3 regions of the Streptomyces graminofaciens genome follow, and region 1 is predicted to be linked to each of the others. Evidence: riboswitches for the same ligand, from Rfam matches in the RefSeq annotation. Region 1 holds a riboswitch; each other region holds the start of a gene.
What was found. A riboswitch is a leader RNA that binds a small molecule or an ion and turns the genes downstream of it on or off. The one in region 1 is predicted to bind cobalamin.
Positions count from the first base shown of each region.

Region 2: it holds a riboswitch for cobalamin, as region 1 does, so the genes downstream of both, SGFS_RS43220 (cobalamin biosynthesis protein) here and cobN (cobaltochelatase subunit CobN) in region 1, are expected to answer to the same signal.
Region 3: it holds a riboswitch for cobalamin, as region 1 does, so the genes downstream of both, SGFS_RS21345 (ribonucleoside-diphosphate reductase subunit alpha) here and cobN (cobaltochelatase subunit CobN) in region 1, are expected to answer to the same signal.

Region 1 covers NZ_AP018448.1:10,715,387-10,720,710, reverse strand. Annotated here, with positions in the region: gene cobN (cobaltochelatase subunit CobN) at 189-3,779, opposite strand; cobalamin riboswitch at 3,850-4,004, opposite strand; gene cobG (precorrin-3B synthase) at 4,050-5,324, shown strand, end outside.
Region 2 covers NZ_AP018448.1:9,820,367-9,825,690, reverse strand. Annotated here, with positions in the region: gene SGFS_RS43235 (lysozyme) at 104-853, shown strand; gene SGFS_RS43230 (inorganic phosphate transporter) at 1,075-2,340, shown strand; gene SGFS_RS43225 (hypothetical protein) at 2,379-2,600, shown strand; cobalamin riboswitch at 3,025-3,145, shown strand; gene SGFS_RS43220 (cobalamin biosynthesis protein) at 3,244-4,221, shown strand; gene SGFS_RS43215 (cobyric acid synthase) at 4,218-5,324, shown strand, end outside.
Region 3 covers NZ_AP018448.1:5,028,365-5,033,688, reverse strand. Annotated here, with positions in the region: gene SGFS_RS21350 (ribonucleotide-diphosphate reductase subunit beta) at 1-279, opposite strand, end outside; gene SGFS_RS21345 (ribonucleoside-diphosphate reductase subunit alpha) at 279-2,675, opposite strand; cobalamin riboswitch at 2,800-2,923, opposite strand; gene SGFS_RS21340 (GNAT family N-acetyltransferase) at 2,986-3,492, opposite strand; gene SGFS_RS21335 (nucleoside hydrolase) at 3,593-4,582, opposite strand; gene mctP (monocarboxylate uptake permease MctP) at 4,835-5,324, opposite strand, start outside.

The sequences.
Region 1 (5,324 bases):
CTTCCTCCACTACCCCCGTCTGAGGGGCCTCCTCACGGGAAGCGTGCACATCAGCGTCCTGACCAGGGAAGGAGCGGGGAAGGGCTCCCGCAAGTCACGTCCTCGCGGGAGCCCTTCCGTCGCGGGTCCTGTGTCGTGCAGAAACTATTGCAAACTACTCGCAATGACTGCCGGGTGCGCCGCCCCCATCACCCCTCCCCCTCCAGGTCCCCCTCCGTCTCCAGGTACACCTGCCGCAGCCCCTCCAGCACCGCCGGGTCGGGCTTCTCCCACAGGCCCCGCGACTCCGCCTCCAGCAGCCGCTCGGCGATGCCGTGCAGCGCCCAGGGGTTGGCCTGTTGCAGGAACTCGCGGTTGGTGGGGTCCAGGACGTAGGTCTCGGTGAGCTTGTCGTACATCCAGTCGGCGATCACGCCGGTGGTGGCGTCGTAGCCGAACAGGTAGTCCACGGTCGCGGCGAGTTCGAAGGCGCCCTTGTAGCCGTGGCGGCGCATCGCCTCGATCCACTTGGGGTTGACGACGCGGGCGCGGAAGACGCGGGAGGTCTCCTCGACGAGGGTGCGGGTGCGGACCGTCTCGGGGCGGGTGGAGTCGCCGATGTACGCCTCGGGGGCCGTGCCGCGCAGGGCGCGGACCGTGGCCACCATGCCGCCGTGGTACTGGAAGTAGTCGTCGGAGTCGGCGATGTCGTGCTCACGCGTGTCCGTGTTCTTCGCGGCGACCTCGATCCGCTTGTACGCCGTCTCCATCTCCTCGCGGGCCGGGCGCCCGTCGAGTTCGCGGCCGTACGCGTAGCCGCCCCACACCGTGTACACCTCGGCGAGGTCGGCGTCGGTGCGCCAGTCGCGGGAGTCGATGAGCTGGAGCAGCCCTGCGCCGTACGTGCCGGGGCGGGAGCCGAAGATGCGGGTGGTGGCCCGGCGTTCGTCGCCGTGCGTGGCCAGGTCGGCCCGGACGTGGGCGCGGACGTGGTTCGCGTCGGCCGGTTCGTCCAGGGACGCGGCCAGGCGTACGGCGTCGTCGAGCAGCCCGATGGTGTGCGGGAAGGCGTCGCGGAAGAAGCCCGAGATGCGCAGGGTGACGTCGATGCGGGGGCGGCCCAACTCCTCGTACGGTATGGCCTCAAGGCCGGTCACCCGGCGCGAGGCGTCGTCCCAGACGGGGCGGACGCCGAGCAGGGCGAGGGCCTCGGCCACGTCGTCGCCGGCCGTGCGCATGGCGCTCGTGCCCCACAGCGAGAGGCCGACGGAGGTGGGCCAGTCGCCGTTGTCTGCGCGGTAGCGCTCCAGCAGGGAGTCCGCGAGGGCCTGGCCGGTCTCCCAGGCGAGGCGGGAGGGGACGGCCTTGGGGTCGACGGAGTAGAAGTTGCGGCCCGTCGGCAGGACGTTGACCAGGCCTCGGAGCGGGGAGCCCGAGGGGCCGGCCGGGACGAAGCCGCCGTTGAGTGCGTGCACGGTGTGGTCGAGTTCGGCCGTGGTCGCGGCGAGCCGGGGCACGACCTCGCGGGCGGCGAACTCCAGGATGGCGGCGACCTGCTCACCGTGCTCGGTGGGGACGGCTGCCGGGTCCCAGCCCGCGTCCTCCATCGACTGGACCAGGGCGCGGGCCTTCTCCTCCGCCTCGTCGGCGGTCGTACGGGTCGCGGCGGACTCGTCGAGGCCGAGGGCCTCGCGCAGGCCGGGCAGGGCCGTGGTGCCGCCCCAGATCTGACGGGCGCGGAGGATGGCGAGGACCAGGTTGACGTGGTCGTCGCCGGTGGGCGGGGTGCCGAGCACGTGCAGGCCGTCGCGGATCTGGGCGTCCTTGACCTCGCACAGCCAGCCGTCGACGTGCAGGAGGAAGTCGTCGAAGCCGTCGTCCTCCGGGCGGTCGTCCAGGCCGAGGTCGTGGTCGAGTTTGGCGGCCTGGATGAGGGTCCAGATCTGGGCGCGGATCGCCGGGAGCTTGGCGGGGTCCATGGAGGAGATCTGGGCGTACTCGTCGAGGAGTTGCTCCAGACGCGCGATGTCGCCGTAGGAGTCGGCGCGCGCCATCGGCGGGACCAGGTGGTCGACGAGGGTGGCGTGGACGCGGCGCTTGGCCTGGGTGCCCTCGCCGGGGTCGTTCACCAGGAAGGGGTAGATCAGAGGGAGGTCGCCGAGGGCGGCGTCGGGGCCGCAGGCGGCGGACAGGCCGGCGTTCTTGCCTGGCAGCCACTCCAGATTGCCGTGCTTGCCGAGGTGGATCATCGCGTCCGCCCCGAAGCCGCCCTCCGCCTGCGCGGCGGCGATCCAACGGTAGGCGGCCAGGTAGTGGTGGGAGGGCGGGAGGTCCGGGTCGTGGTAGATCGCGATCGGGTTCTCGCCGAAGCCGCGCGGGGGCTGGATGAGGATCAGCAGATTGCCGAAGCGCAGGGCCGCGAGGACGATGTCGCCCTCCGGGTTGCTGCTGCGGTCGACGAACATCTCGCCGGGTGCCGGGCCCCAGTGTTCCTCCACCGCCGTGCGCAGCTCCTCCGGGAGGGTGGCGTACCAGCGGCGGTAGTCGGCCGCCGGGATCCGGACGGGGTTGCGGGCCAACTGCTCCTCGGTGAGCCAGTCCTGGTCGTGGCCGCCCGCCTCGATGAGGGCGCGGATCAGCTCGTCGCCGTCGCCGGAGGCCAGCCCGGGTGCGTCGGCGCCGCCGAAGTCGTAGCCCTCGTCGCGGAGTCGGCGCAGGAGGGCGACCGCGCTGGCGGGGGTGTCCAGGCCGACCGCGTTGCCGATGCGGGAGTGCTTGGTCGGGTAGGCGGACAGGACGAGCGCGAGGCGCTTGTCGGCGTTGGCGATATGCCGAAGTCGGGCGTGGCGTACGGCGATTCCGGCGACGCGGGCCGCGCGTTCGGGGTCGGCGGCATAGGCCGGGAGGCCGTCCTCGTCGATCTCCTTGAAGGAGAACGGGACCGTGATCAGGCGGCCGTCGAACTCGGGTACGGCGATCTGGCTGGCCGCGTCGAGGGGGGAGACGCCCTCGTCGTTGGCGTCCCAGTCGGCCCGGGAGGACGTGAGGCAGAGCGCCTGGAGGATCGGGACGTCGAGGCCGGTCAGGGCGCCCGCGTCCCAGGACTCGTCGTCACCGCCGGCCGACGCCTCGGCGGGCTTCGTGCCGCCCGCCGCGAGCACGGTGGTGATGATCGCGTCGGCGGAGCGGAGTTCGTCGATCAGCTCGGGCTCGGGGGCGCGCAGGGAGGCGACGTACAGCGGAAGGGCACGGGCGCCCGCGTCCTCGATGGCCTCGCACAGGGCGCCGACGAAGGCGGTGTTGCCGCTCATGTGGTGGGCCCGGTAGTAGAGCACGGCGACGGTCGGGCCGTCGGTGCCGTCACGCGGGGTGCGCTCCAGCGGGCCCCAGGCCGGGGCGGGGGCGGGGGCCTCGAAGCCGTGGCCGGTGAGCAGGACCGTGTCGGAGAGGAAGCGGGCCAACTGCTCCAGGTTGGCCGGGCCGCCGTGCGCGAGGTAGGCGTGGGCCTCGGCCGCGAGGCCGACGGGGACGGTGGAGGCGGCCATCAGCTGGGCGTCGGGCGCCTGTTCGCCGGTGAGGACGACGACCGGGCGGCCGTCGGCGAGCAGCAGGTCGAGGCCGTCCTGCCAGGCCCGGATGCCGCCGAGGAGCCGTACGACGACCAGGTCGGCGCCGTCGAGGAGCGCCGGAAGGTCGTCGAGGGCCAGGCGGGAGGGGTTGGCGAAGCGGTACGGCACCGGACCGGCCGCCGCGCGGGCGCTGAGCAGGTCGGTGTCGGACGTCGACAGGAGCAGGATCATGTGGCGGCTGGGCCTTCCTCGGGGTCCGCGCCCCGGGCGGTGTCGGATCGGGTCTCCCCTGCTCGGGCGGGCCGAGTGCTCGGGGAAGGGAGTTCCTGGCTCGCCCGGCTCCAGGGCGTGGAGTGGGCTCACAGTGGCGGGACCGCGCCGGACTCACACCGGCTTCCTCCCCTGTCGCCGTCGTGGCGTCGGTGGACCGGATGATCCACCACGCAGCATAGTAAGGGGCGCCTCAAGAGGGCGGGGCATACAGCCGTGGTGGGGGTGGGTATGCTCGCCGCCATGTCCACAGCAGCTCTCCGTTCATCGTCCCAGGCCACAGCGGCCCCACGGGACCGCGGCGACGCCTGCCCGGGCACACTGCGGCTGCACACCGCGGACGACGGGGCGCTGGCCCGCGTACGGGTCCCGGGTGGCGTACTGACCGTTCGCCAGGCGGAGGCGCTCGCGGACGCGGCACGGCGGCTCGGCGACGGTGAGCTGCATCTGACCTCGCGCGGCAATGTGCAACTGCGGGGACTGGCGGACGGCTGCGGGGCGGAGCTGGCCGAACTGCTGGCCGCGGCCGGGCTGCTCCCCTCCCCCGGGCACGAACGGGTGCGCAACATCGTCGCCTCTCCGCTGTCGGGCCTCGACGGTCGGGGCCTGACCGATGTGCGGCCCTGGCTGTCGGCCCTCGACGCGGCGCTTTGTGCGAGCGGGGCGGCGCGGGCGCTGTCGGGCCGGTTCCTGTTCGCGCTCGACGACGGGCGGGGGGATGTGGCCGGGCTCGGCGCCGATGTGACGGTACGGGCGGACGTGGACGGCGGCGCGCTGCTGAGTCTCGGCACGGCCGACGAAGCGCTGCTGGTGCCCGGTGAGGACGCGCCCCGGGCCGCCCTGGTCGCTGCGGAGACGTTCCTGGAGGCCGTACGCGCGAGCGGCACCCGCGCCTGGCGGCTCGACGAACTCGCGCTGCCTGACGGCGAGTTGAGCCGTACGGTCGGTCGCCGACTCGCCGCCTGGGGCATCAGCTGCGAAAAGCGGGTGCGGGAGACCGCCGCCTCGGACGGGCCGCCGCCCGGGATCGTCGGCGACGCCCTGTCCGTGCACGTTCCGCTGGGGCGTCTCGCGGTCCTCCCCTGGCGGGAGTTGACGTGCGTCGCCGCCGGTGAACTGCGTCTGACCCCCTGGCGCGGCGTCGTCGTCCCCATGCCGGGCATGGGTGCCGCGCAGGTGTCCGCGTCGCTCGCCCGCCTCTCCGCCGCGGGCCTTGTCACCGATCCCGCCTCCCCGTGGCTCCGCGTGGGTGCCTGTATCGGCCGGCCCGGGTGTGCCAGATCGCTGGCGGACGTGCGGGCGGACGCGGCCGGACGCCTCGCCGCGGCCGGACGCGGCGGCCTCCCCCTGTACTGGTCCGGATGCGAACGCCGCTGCGGGCATCCGCGAGGCGACCGGATCGACGTGGTCGCCACGGCGGACGGCGGCTACCGGCTCGCCCTCACCGCCCGGGGACGAGAACCGCGAACCGCCTCCGTCGACCACCCCTCCCGACTCGCCGCCGCC
Region 2 (5,324 bases), 900 kb from region 1:
ATCCACCTCTGATGGTGATTGGCCGGAGATCGACCGGCATCCGCGGATCTTCCAATAGCCTCCGGATGTTTTTGCCGTACATGTCGCCATTCCGGGGGGAAACATGGCCTGTGATCGCAAACCGTCCCGTCTCCGCAACCGCGCTCTCGCGGCGGCGGTCACCACGCTCGCCCTAGGGGGGACCGCCCTCGCCGAGATCGACGTCTCGGCCGCCGGCAAGCCCAAGGGGCATGACGTGTCCTCGCACCAGAAGAACGTCGACTGGGCGAGCGCGAAGTCGAAGGGCGCCAGGTTCGTCTACGTCAAGGCGACCGAGTCCACCACCTACCGCAACCCCTACTTCGACCAGCAGTACGAAGGGTCGCGCGACGCGGGCCTGATCCGCGGCGCGTACCACTTCGCGGTGCCGAACGAGTCGTCCGGGAAGACGCAGGCCGCGTACTTCGTGAACAACGGCGGCGGCTGGCGCGCGGACGGCTGGACGCTGCCGCCGACGCTCGACATCGAATACAACCCGTACGACAGGAAGAAGAAGTGCTACGGCCTGAGCGACGGCAGGATGGTCGACTGGATCAAGTCCTTCAGCGACGAGGTGAAACGGCTGACCGGCCGCCGTCCGGTGATCTACACGACCACCCACTGGTGGAAGACGTGCACCGGCAACAGCGCGGCCTTCGGCGCGAACCATCCGCTGTGGCTCGCCCGCTACGACTCGGCGGGGGCGGGCGAACTGCCCGCCGGATGGACGTTCTGGACGATCTGGCAGCACGACAACGCCAGTGGCAGCCTGCCCGGTGACCAGAACCTCTTCAACGGCTCCATGGCCCGGCTCAAGAAGTTCGCCAAGGGCTGAGCCCTCACACCGGGACCTCATGAGAGGCTTCCGGAGTCTGGGATTCCACCTCAGTTCGAGGTTCGGGCCCGTCGTTCCGCCGGGATTCGGCACATCGCCGTCCGCAAGCGGAACGACGGCACCCCGATCACTACACCCTCCGGTCCGCCTCAGTTCATCTTCCGTTCACCCAGGCTGCCTACGGTCCACATGTCACTGACGTCCGAAAGAAGCCCGGGTAAATGGAAAACTTCTCGCTGATCCTCGCGATCGTGGTGATCACCGCGCTCGCGTTCGATTTTACGAACGGTTTCCACGACACCGCCAACGCGATGGCCACCACCATCTCGACCGGCGCAATGAAGCCCAAGGTCGCGGTCGCCATGTCCGCCGCGCTCAACCTTGTCGGCGCGTTCCTGTCCATCGAGGTCGCCAACACAATCTCCAAGGGACTCGTCGACGAGTCCGGCATCCAGCCAGAGGTGATCTTCGCGGCGCTCGTCGGCGCCATCCTCTGGAACCTGGTGACCTGGCTGGTCGGTCTCCCCTCCAGTTCCTCGCATGCGCTGATGGGCGGCCTGGTCGGCGCCACCATCGCCTCGGTCGGCCTGAACGGCGTCCACGGCGACGTCCTTGTCACCAAGGTGCTGATCCCGGCCATCGCGGCCCCGCTGGTCGCGGGCATCGCGGCGTCGTTCGCCACCCGGCTGACGTACAAGCTGGGCGCGCACACCAGTGAGAAGGCCTCCCGCAAGGGCTACCGCGCCGGTCAGATCGCCTCCGCCGGTCTGGTCTCGCTGGCGCACGGCACGAACGACGCGCAGAAGACGATGGGCATCATCACCCTCGCCCTGGTCACCGGTGGCGCCCTCGCGCCCGACTCGGACCCGCCGCTGTGGGTCATCCTGTCCGCCGGTCTCGCCATCGCGCTCGGCACCTACCTGGGCGGCTGGCGCATCATCCGCACGATGGGCAAGGGCCTGACCGACCTCCAGCCGCAGCAGGGCTTCGCCGCCCAGACCAGCGCGGCCACGGTCATCCTGGCCTCCTCGCACCTGGGCTTCTCGCTCTCCACCACGCACTCGGTCTCCGGTGCCGTGATGGGCGCGGGCCTCGGCCGCAAGGGCGGTGTCGTCCGCTGGTCCACCGCGACCCGGATGTTCGTCGCCTGGGGTCTGACGCTCCCGGCCGCCGCGCTCGTCGCCGCGCTCGCCGAGTGGGTGACCTCGTTCGGCGGCTGGGGCACCGGTCTGGTCGCCGTCTTCCTCATCGCCTCCAGCGCCGCGATCTGGATGATCTCGCGCCGCGAGGTGGTCGATCACACGAACGTGAACGACTCCGAGGAACCCCCCGGTGTGGTTACCGCGGCGATCGCCGCCGTCACCCCGCCGCCGGTCGGCACGGTCGCCGAGGACCTCACGGCCACGATCCCGGCCCCGGCGACCGCCGCGGCCGCCACCGCCGCCGAGACCCCGGCGAACCCGTCGGCGCCGACACCGGCCGTCTGAGCCCCGCGACTCCCGCGACCCCCTGAGGAAGAATCACCATGCACATCGACTGGGCAGCCCTCGGCTCCGTCTTCGGAGTCAGCCTCGTGGTGACCGTGGCCCTCGTCGGCCTGTTCACCCTCGGCATCGTCGGCCTCTCCAAGCGTGAGACCGCCACGGCCGCCGGCAACTCGGCGGCACTCCCCACGACAGCGGCGTACGCCTGCTTCGCGGCGTGCGCGGCGGCGGTGGCCTACGGGATCTATCTGATCATGGCCTGACGCCACGCCGCTCCTGCGGCACCTGGCACAAAGCCCTCACGGTGAATTCGATCACCGTGAGGGCTTTTGTCTGCGTCGGCATCGCGGTTACGACCACCAGCCGGAGCACCTCGAGCCCCTCTCGTCGACGACCCAGTGGGTCCTGCCGGCCGCGGCCGGCAGGACGAGCACGGGGCCTTCGCCCCCGTTTCGAGTCACGCGCCAGAACGTGTCCCTCCGCCGCGCGGGCGCGGTGGAGGGCCGGCCACACCCGGCGCGTCTCCCCGCGTTGAACGACCCGATGCCGCTCGTCGGCGCTCGGCTTTCGTACTGCCGTTCCCGCAGATTCGGGCGCCTGACGATATTTCAGCGATGTGGGGCTCAGCACACCACTACGCCGCAGGTCAACGGCGAGTTGACGGGTCTTCCGGGGGCGTGGTGGACTGCCGGGGCCATGTACGACGGCAGGAGAGGAAGCCGGTGCGAGTCCGGCGCGGTCCCGCCACTGTCACCGGGGAAGAACCTTCCCGGGAGCCAGGAACTCTCGCCGTCGGTCTCGTCGAACCAGGGCGTGGACACCCTGAGTGAGGACATATCGCCATGCGCGGCTGCCGTTCGAGCTTCAGTACCTGGCCCTTTCCCGACCTCCCGATCGGCTGACCGCATGCGTGCCGATCGCGTCTTCGCGTACGGCGCCGCCGCCGGCCTCCTCGGCGACCTGCTGCTCGGCGATCCTCGCCGGGGGCATCCGGTCGCCGCGTTCGGGCGGGCCGCGGGTGCCGTGGAGCGGGTGTTGTGGCGGGACCACCGGGGGTGGGGGGCGCTGCACACCGCCGTGTGCGCGGGGGGCGCCGTGGCGTTGGGCGCCTTGGCCGCGTCTGCGGCACGGCCGTCCCGTACCGCTTCCGTCGCGTTGACCGCCGCCACCACCTGGGCCGTCGTCGGGGGGACTTCCCTCGGGCGGGAGGCCCGGGCCATCGGGCATGCCCTGGAGACGGGGGATGTCGAGGCCGCCCGGGCGCGGTTGCCCCATCTGTGCGGGCGGGATCCGCAGGCGCTCGACGCCGACGGGATCGCCCGGGCCGTCGTCGAGTCCGTTGCCGAGAACACCTCCGACGCGGTGGTGGGGGCGTTGGTGTGGGGGGCCGTGGGGGGTGTGCCTGGGCTCGTCGGGTTTCGGGCCGTCAACACGCTCGATGCGATGGTCGGGCACAAGTCGCCTCGCCATCGGCGGTACGGGTGGGCTTCGGCTCGGCTGGACGACGTCGCCGGGTGGCCGGGGGCCCGGCTCACCGCTGTGCTCGCCGGCGTCGCCGGGGGTGACCGCCGTGGGGCCGTACGGGCCTGGCGTGCCGATGCCCGGAAGCATCCGAGTCCCAACGCCGGGCCTGTGGAGGCGTCGTTCGCGGGGGCGCTGGGGGTGCGGCTGGGTGGGACGTTGTCGTACGGGGGGCGGGTCGAGCACCGGCCTGTGCTGAATGGGGAGGGGCGGGCTGTGGTGGTCGGGGACATCGAGCGGGCCGTTCGGTTGTCCCGGCGGGTGAGTTGGCTGGCGTTGGGGGTCAGTGCGGGTGGCGCGTTGCTGCGGAACCGGGTCATGAGGCGCCCGGCACAGCGGATGCGGTCGGGGGGTGCCTCATGACCGGTGGGGGTCTGCTCGTCGCCGGGACCACCTCTGACGCCGGGAAGAGTGTGGTCACCGCGGGGATCTGTCGGTGGCTGGTGCGGCAGGGGGTGCGGGTCGCGCCGTTCAAGGCGCAGAACATGTCCCTCAATTCGTTCGTGACGCGGGAGGGCGCCGAGATCGGGCGGGCGCAGGCCATGCAGGCGCAGGCCTGTCGGGTCGAGCCGACCGCGTTGATGAATCCGGTGCTGCTGAAGCCGGGCGGTGAGCGCAGCAGTCAGGTCGTGCTCATGGGGAAGCCCGTGGGCGAGATGAGTGCGCGCGGGTACCACGGCGGGCGGCAGCAGGCTCTGCTCGGGACCGTGTTGGAGTGTCTCGCCGAGTTGCGGGGCACGTATGACGCGGTGATCTGTGAGGGGGCCGGCAGCCCCGCCGAGATCAATCTTCGGCGGACCGACATCGTCAACATGGGGATCGCCCGGAACGCCGGGCTGCCCGTGCTCGTCGTCGGCGACATCGATCGTGGTGGGGTCTTCGCGTCGTTCTTCGGGACCGTCGCGCTCCTCTCCCCCGAGGACCAGGCGCTCGTCGCCGGGTTCCTCGTCAACAAGTTCCGGGGGGACGTGTCCCTGTTGGAGCCGGGGCTCGACATGCTGCTCGGGCTCACCGGGCGGCGTACGTACGGTGTGCTGCCCTTCCGGCACGGGCTCGGGATCGACGAGGAGGACGGGCTGCGGGTGTCCCTGAGGGGCACCGTGCGGGAGTCGAACGTCTCCCCGCCCGTGGGGGAGGACGTGCTGCGGGTCGCCGTGTGTGCGATCCCTCTGATGTCCAACTTCACCGATGTCGACGCGCTGGCCGCCGAACCGGGCGTCGTCGTGCGTTTCGTGGACCGGCCCGAGGAGCTCGCGGACGCCGATCTCGTCGTCGTCCCGGGGACCCGGGGGACCGTACGGGCGCTGGAGTGGCTGCGGGAACGCGGGCTGGCCGACGCCCTGAGGCGGCGGGCCGCCGAGCAGCGGCCCGTGCTCGGCATCTGCGGTGGCTTCCAGATCCTCGGCGAGCACATCGAGGACGACGTCGAGAGCCGGCAGGGGCGGGTCGAGGGGCTCGGGGTCCTG
Region 3 (5,324 bases), 5.7 Mb from region 1:
AGCCTCGGGGGAGTTGATGTGCTTGTACAGCGTCAGCACGAGGTTGTTCGCCACGATCGAGTCGCCCGTCGCGAAGAACGCGACCAGGCGGCCGATCAGGTGCTGCTCGGCCGGCGTGAGCTTCGCCAGGTCGGCGACGTCCGAGTGGAGGTCGACCTCCTCCACGGTCCAGGTGTTCTTGATCGCGTCCCGGTAGCGCTCGTAGAAGTCGGGGTAGCGCATGGGGCGGAGAGTCAGCTCGAAGCCCGGGTCGAGCAGGTTCTTGGCTTCGCTGGTCATTACTGGCAGGCCTCGCAGGACTCGGGGTTTTCCAGGGAGCAGGCGATCGCCTCTTCGGAGGTCGCCTGCTGGACGGGGATGGTGTTTTCAGGCTGCTGGGCCTGTGCCTGGGCGGCGCGGGCGATGCGGGTCGCCGGGCGCGAGCGCAGGTAGTACGTCGTCTTCAGCCCCGACTTCCAGGCGTACGCGTACATCGACGAGAGCTTGCCGATGGTCGGCGTCTCCAGGAACAGGTTCAGCGACTGCGACTGGTCCAGGTACGGCGTGCGGGCGGCGGCCATGTCGATCAGGCCGCGCTGCGGGATCTCCCACGCCGTGCGGTACAGCGCCCGTACGTCGGCCGGGATCCACGCGAAGTCCTGCACCGAGCCGTTGGCGTCACGCAGCGCCTCACGGGTGCGGGCGTCCCAGACGCCGAGCTCCTTCAGGTCGTTCACCAGGTATGAGTTGACCTGGAGGAACTCGCCGGACAGCGTCTCGCGCTTGAACAGGTTGGACACCTGCGGCTCGATGCACTCGTACACACCGGCGATCGAGGCGATGGTCGCCGTCGGCGCGATGGCGAGGAGCAGCGAGTTGCGCATGCCCGTCGTCGCGATGCGCTCGCGCAGGGCCGCCCAGCGCTCCGGCCAGGTGAACTCGACGCCGTAGTGGTCGGGGTGCAGCACACCACGGGCCGTACGGGTCTTCTCCCAGGCCGGCAGCGGGCCGTTGCGCTCGGCGAGGTCGGCGGAGGCCTCGTACGCGGCGAGCATGATGCGCTCGGCGATCCGCGTGGACAGGGCCTTCGCCTCGGGGGAGTCGAAGGGCAGGCGCAGCTTGAAGAAGACGTCCTGGAGGCCCATCGCGCCGAGGCCGACCGGACGCCACTTGGCGTTGGAGCGGCCCGCCTGCTCGGTCGGGTAGAAGTTGATGTCGACGACGCGGTCGAGGAAGGTGACGGCGGTGCGGACCGTCTCGTCCAGCCGCTCCCAGTCCATGTCACCGGTCGCCCGGTCGACGAACGCGCCCAGGTTCACCGAACCCAGGTTGCAGACCGCCGTCTCCCCGTCGTCAGTGACCTCCAGGATCTCCGTGCAGAGGTTGGAGGAGTGGACGACATGGCCCGACTCGGCCGTCTGGTTGGCCGTGCGGTTGGCCGCGTCCTTGAAGGTCATCCAGCCGTTGCCGGTCTGCGCGAGCGTGCGCATCATGCGGCCGTACAGGTCGCGGGCCGGGATGGTCTTCTTCGCCAGGCCGTTCGCCTCCGCCTTGAGGTACGCGGTGTCGAACTCCTCGCCCCACAGGTCGACCAACTCGGGAACGTCGGCCGGGGAGAACAGCGACCACTGCTCGTCGGCGTTCACCCGGCGCATGAACTCGTCCGGGATCCAGTGCGCCAGGTTCAGGTTGTGCGTACGCCGGGCGTCCTCACCCGTGTTGTCGCGCAGCTCCAGGAACTCCTCGATGTCGGAGTGCCAGGTCTCCAGGTAGACCGCGGCCGCGCCCTTGCGCCGCCCGCCCTGGTTCACCGCGGCGACCGAGGCGTCCAGCGTCTTCAGGAACGGCACGATGCCGTTGGAGTGCCCGTTGGTACCCCGGATCAGCGAACCGCGCGAGCGGATCCGGGAGTACGACAGCCCGATGCCGCCCGCGTGCTTCGAGAGACGGGCCACCTGGTGGTAGCGGTCGTAGATGGAGTCCAGCTCGTCCAGTGGGGAGTCGAGGAGGTAGCAGGACGACATCTGGGGGTGTCGCGTACCCGAGTTGAAGAGCGTCGGGGAGGAGGGGAGGTAGTCGAGGCGGCTCATGAGCCCGTAGAGCGCGGCGACTTCGTCGACGGAACGAGCGGTGTCGTCCTCGGCGAGGCCGCTCGCCACCCGCAGCATGAAGTGCTGGGGCGTCTCGACGACCTTGCGGGTGATCGGGTGCCGGAGCAGATAGCGGCTGTGCAGCGTGCGCAGGCCGAAGTAGCCGAAGCGGTCGTCGCCGGCCGGGTCGACGAGCGCGTCGAGGCGCTCGGCGTGGACGCGTACGAACTCCGCCGTGCGGTCGGCGACGAGGCCCTCACGGTGCCCCACGACGATGGACTGCGTGAACGTCGTGACGCCCTGCGAGGCGGCCTCGGCGCGGACGCTGACGGCCAACAGCCGGGCGGCCAGCTTGGAGTAGGCGGGGTCCTCGGAGATGAGGCCGGCGGCCGCCTCCGTGGCCAGCTCGCGCAGCTCCGCCTCGTCCGCCCGCGCGGACCGGCCGCGCAGCGCGGCGGCGGCGACCCGGCCGGGGTCGGCGTCGGGGAGGTCGGCGGTCAGCTCGGTCAGGGTCCGCAGCAACGCGGTACCGGGACCGTCGGTCTCCGTCACCGGGGCGGCCGAAGCCGGGGCAACTGAAGCCGGGTCGGCTGGCGCGATGGTCACGTGGGGCTCTCCCTCGCTCGGCAGTGGACCTGGTGAAGGGCAGGCGGCAGCACACGAGCGCACGGGGGCGTCGCGTCCACCGGCCCACTCCACGAGGCCCGGACGTCAGGGCACCCGGACCGGTCGGCCGGGCGCGCTGTCGGCAGGTCCTCGGACTGAACAGGCGTGCAAATACACGCAAGTACACCGTTGCGGGACAGTTCCGGATTCGCGCCGGATTCCCCTGCGGCGACAGCGAGCATGAGCATACATCTTGTGTCGGGCTGCGGGGTCACCCCCAGATGTTGTGTCACGTCGACTTCGGAGCGTGTCAGAGCGTCAACTCATAGGTGAGGAGCATGATGTCGTCGAGGTGTGGAACGGGGTTCCAGTCGCGCTCGGGTGTACGAGTGAAGCCCAGACGTTCGTAGATGCGATGGGCGGTGCGCATGGTCCGCTGGGTCGACAGCACGAGGCGTACGCAGCCCTCCACGGCCCGGGCGCGCTCGACGCAGGTACGCACCAGAGCCTCGCCGATGCCTCGACCGCGCATCTCCGGGGCGACCGCGAGCATACGTATTTCGGCCTCTCCCGCACGGGCGATGTCGGCCATGGGGCCACCGGCCGGGACGAAGGTCACACCGCCGAGCACCCGACCGTCCGCCACGGCGACGAGCACCTCGGCCGCGGCGGCCCGCTTGGCCACGTCACGCAGCTCGCCGAGGTACTCGTCGCTCTCTCCGAAGTCCAGCAGTCCGTCGCCCAGGTAGGCCTGAGCGGTGATCTCGCCGAGGGTGGCGTACTCGTCGGCAGCCACCTGCCTGATCGTGATGTCCATGCGTCGCAGTGTGCAGCAGCGGACGCGGATGGGGCCCGGCGTTTTCCACAGGGGCGAGGGATAGTCCTATGAGCAGATCGCTAGAGGGTGGTGGCCGCCATCAGACGGTGGCAGGCCACTGCGGAAGCGTCGCCACGAAGTCCTTGGAGAAGTCGCGGGTGCCGGGGCCCAGGGCGACGCGGCCGGTGGCGCGCAGGCGGGCGGTCAGGGCGGGGGACTCGGAGTAGTAGACCCGCCGGGCTTCCGCGGGTACGAACACGGTCTGACCGCGGGTGAGTTCGCTGGCGCACTCGACGACCACGGCCCCCTCGGCGGCGCTCACGAACGCCTCGTCCGCGCACACGCCCACCGCGAGCGGGTCGTGCAGCGGGCAGGTGCCGTCTCCGCCGTGTCGGGTGTAGGCGTCCATGTAGGTGCGCATCAGCCGTGCGGCGAGGGCCGTGGCCGGGCCCGCGGCCTCCAGCGCGGCCAGGTCGGCGGGGCGGAAGAGCCAGCGGTGCGAGGCGTCCAGGTCGACCATCGTGAACGGGATGCCCGAGGAGAGCACGATCTCGGCGGCGTCCGGGTCGGACCAGATGTTGAACTCGGCGACCGGGGTGAAGTTGCCCGGCACCTGCGCCGCGCCGCCCATGAACACGAACCTCCTGACGCGGCGGGCGAAGTCCGGGTCCTCCAGGATCGCGATCGCCACGTTGGTGAGCGGGCCCGTGGCGCATACGGTCAGCTCGCCCTCGTACTGTCCGGAGAGCCGGAGCAGCGCCTGCGCGGAGGACTCCGCCTGGTGCGGGGCGGTGGAGTCGGGGAGCGTCTCGTCACCCAGGCCGGCGGGGCCGTGGAACGCGGAGGCCTCGCGGTAGGGAAGGCGGGAGAGGGGGCGGCCGGCGCCGCGGTGCACGGGGACGTCGTCGTCGATGCGCATGGCCCGCGCGAGCGCTCGGGCGTTCCGGTAGGTGGCGTCCGCGGGGAGGTTGCCGCCGACCGACGTGTACGCCTTGAGGTCCCACAGGCCCGTGCCGAGCAGGTACTGCAGGGCCACGGCGTCGTCGATGCCGGGGTCGCTGTCGAGGACGATCGGAGCGAGGGCGGTCACGAGGTCCAGCGTAGTCGCGGCAAGCAGGAGGGCCGGGGGCGAGATCCCGCCCCCGGCCCGAGAAGACCATGGATCTAGGGCGTGTATTCGAAAGTCCCGTCTGCCCCGCGACGCCTGGCACGGCACCTCGCCGCGTTGTCGGGATCGTCCGCGTACACCCAGTACGCGGACGACCCTCCGCCTTGCGATGCACCGCACCAGACGCCGCGGGCCCCGCCCTCCGGGCGGACGACGCCACTTTCGAAACACGCCCTAGTGGCTCGACCCCGCCGTAGCCGGCGGCAGCTCCACCTGCACCCCCGCGTCGCCCGCGTCCGCCGTGTAGTCCTCCGGCTTGGTCTGGTCCACGCCCTCGGGGGCCTTGGCCGCACGCAGGACGAAGGTGAGGACGACCGTCACCACCAGGTTCAGGACGAACGCGGTGAGACCGATGTAGCCGATCTCCCCGATCCCGGGAATCTCCGCCGAGGACCCGCCGAAGTGCTTCTGCGTGGGCGAGGCCACCCCGTACGCGGCCAGCGTCCCGTACAGCATGCCCACCGCCCAGCCGGCGAGCAGTGCCCAGCGGTGGAACCAGCGGGTGAAGAGGCCGCCGACCAGAGCCGGGAAGGTCTGGAGGATCCAGATGCCGCCCAGGAGCTGGAAGTTGATCGCGACCGTCTTGTCCATCGTCAGGACGAAGACCAGGGCCCCCACCTTCACCAGCAGCGACACCAGCTTGGAGACCTTGGTCTCCTGCTCC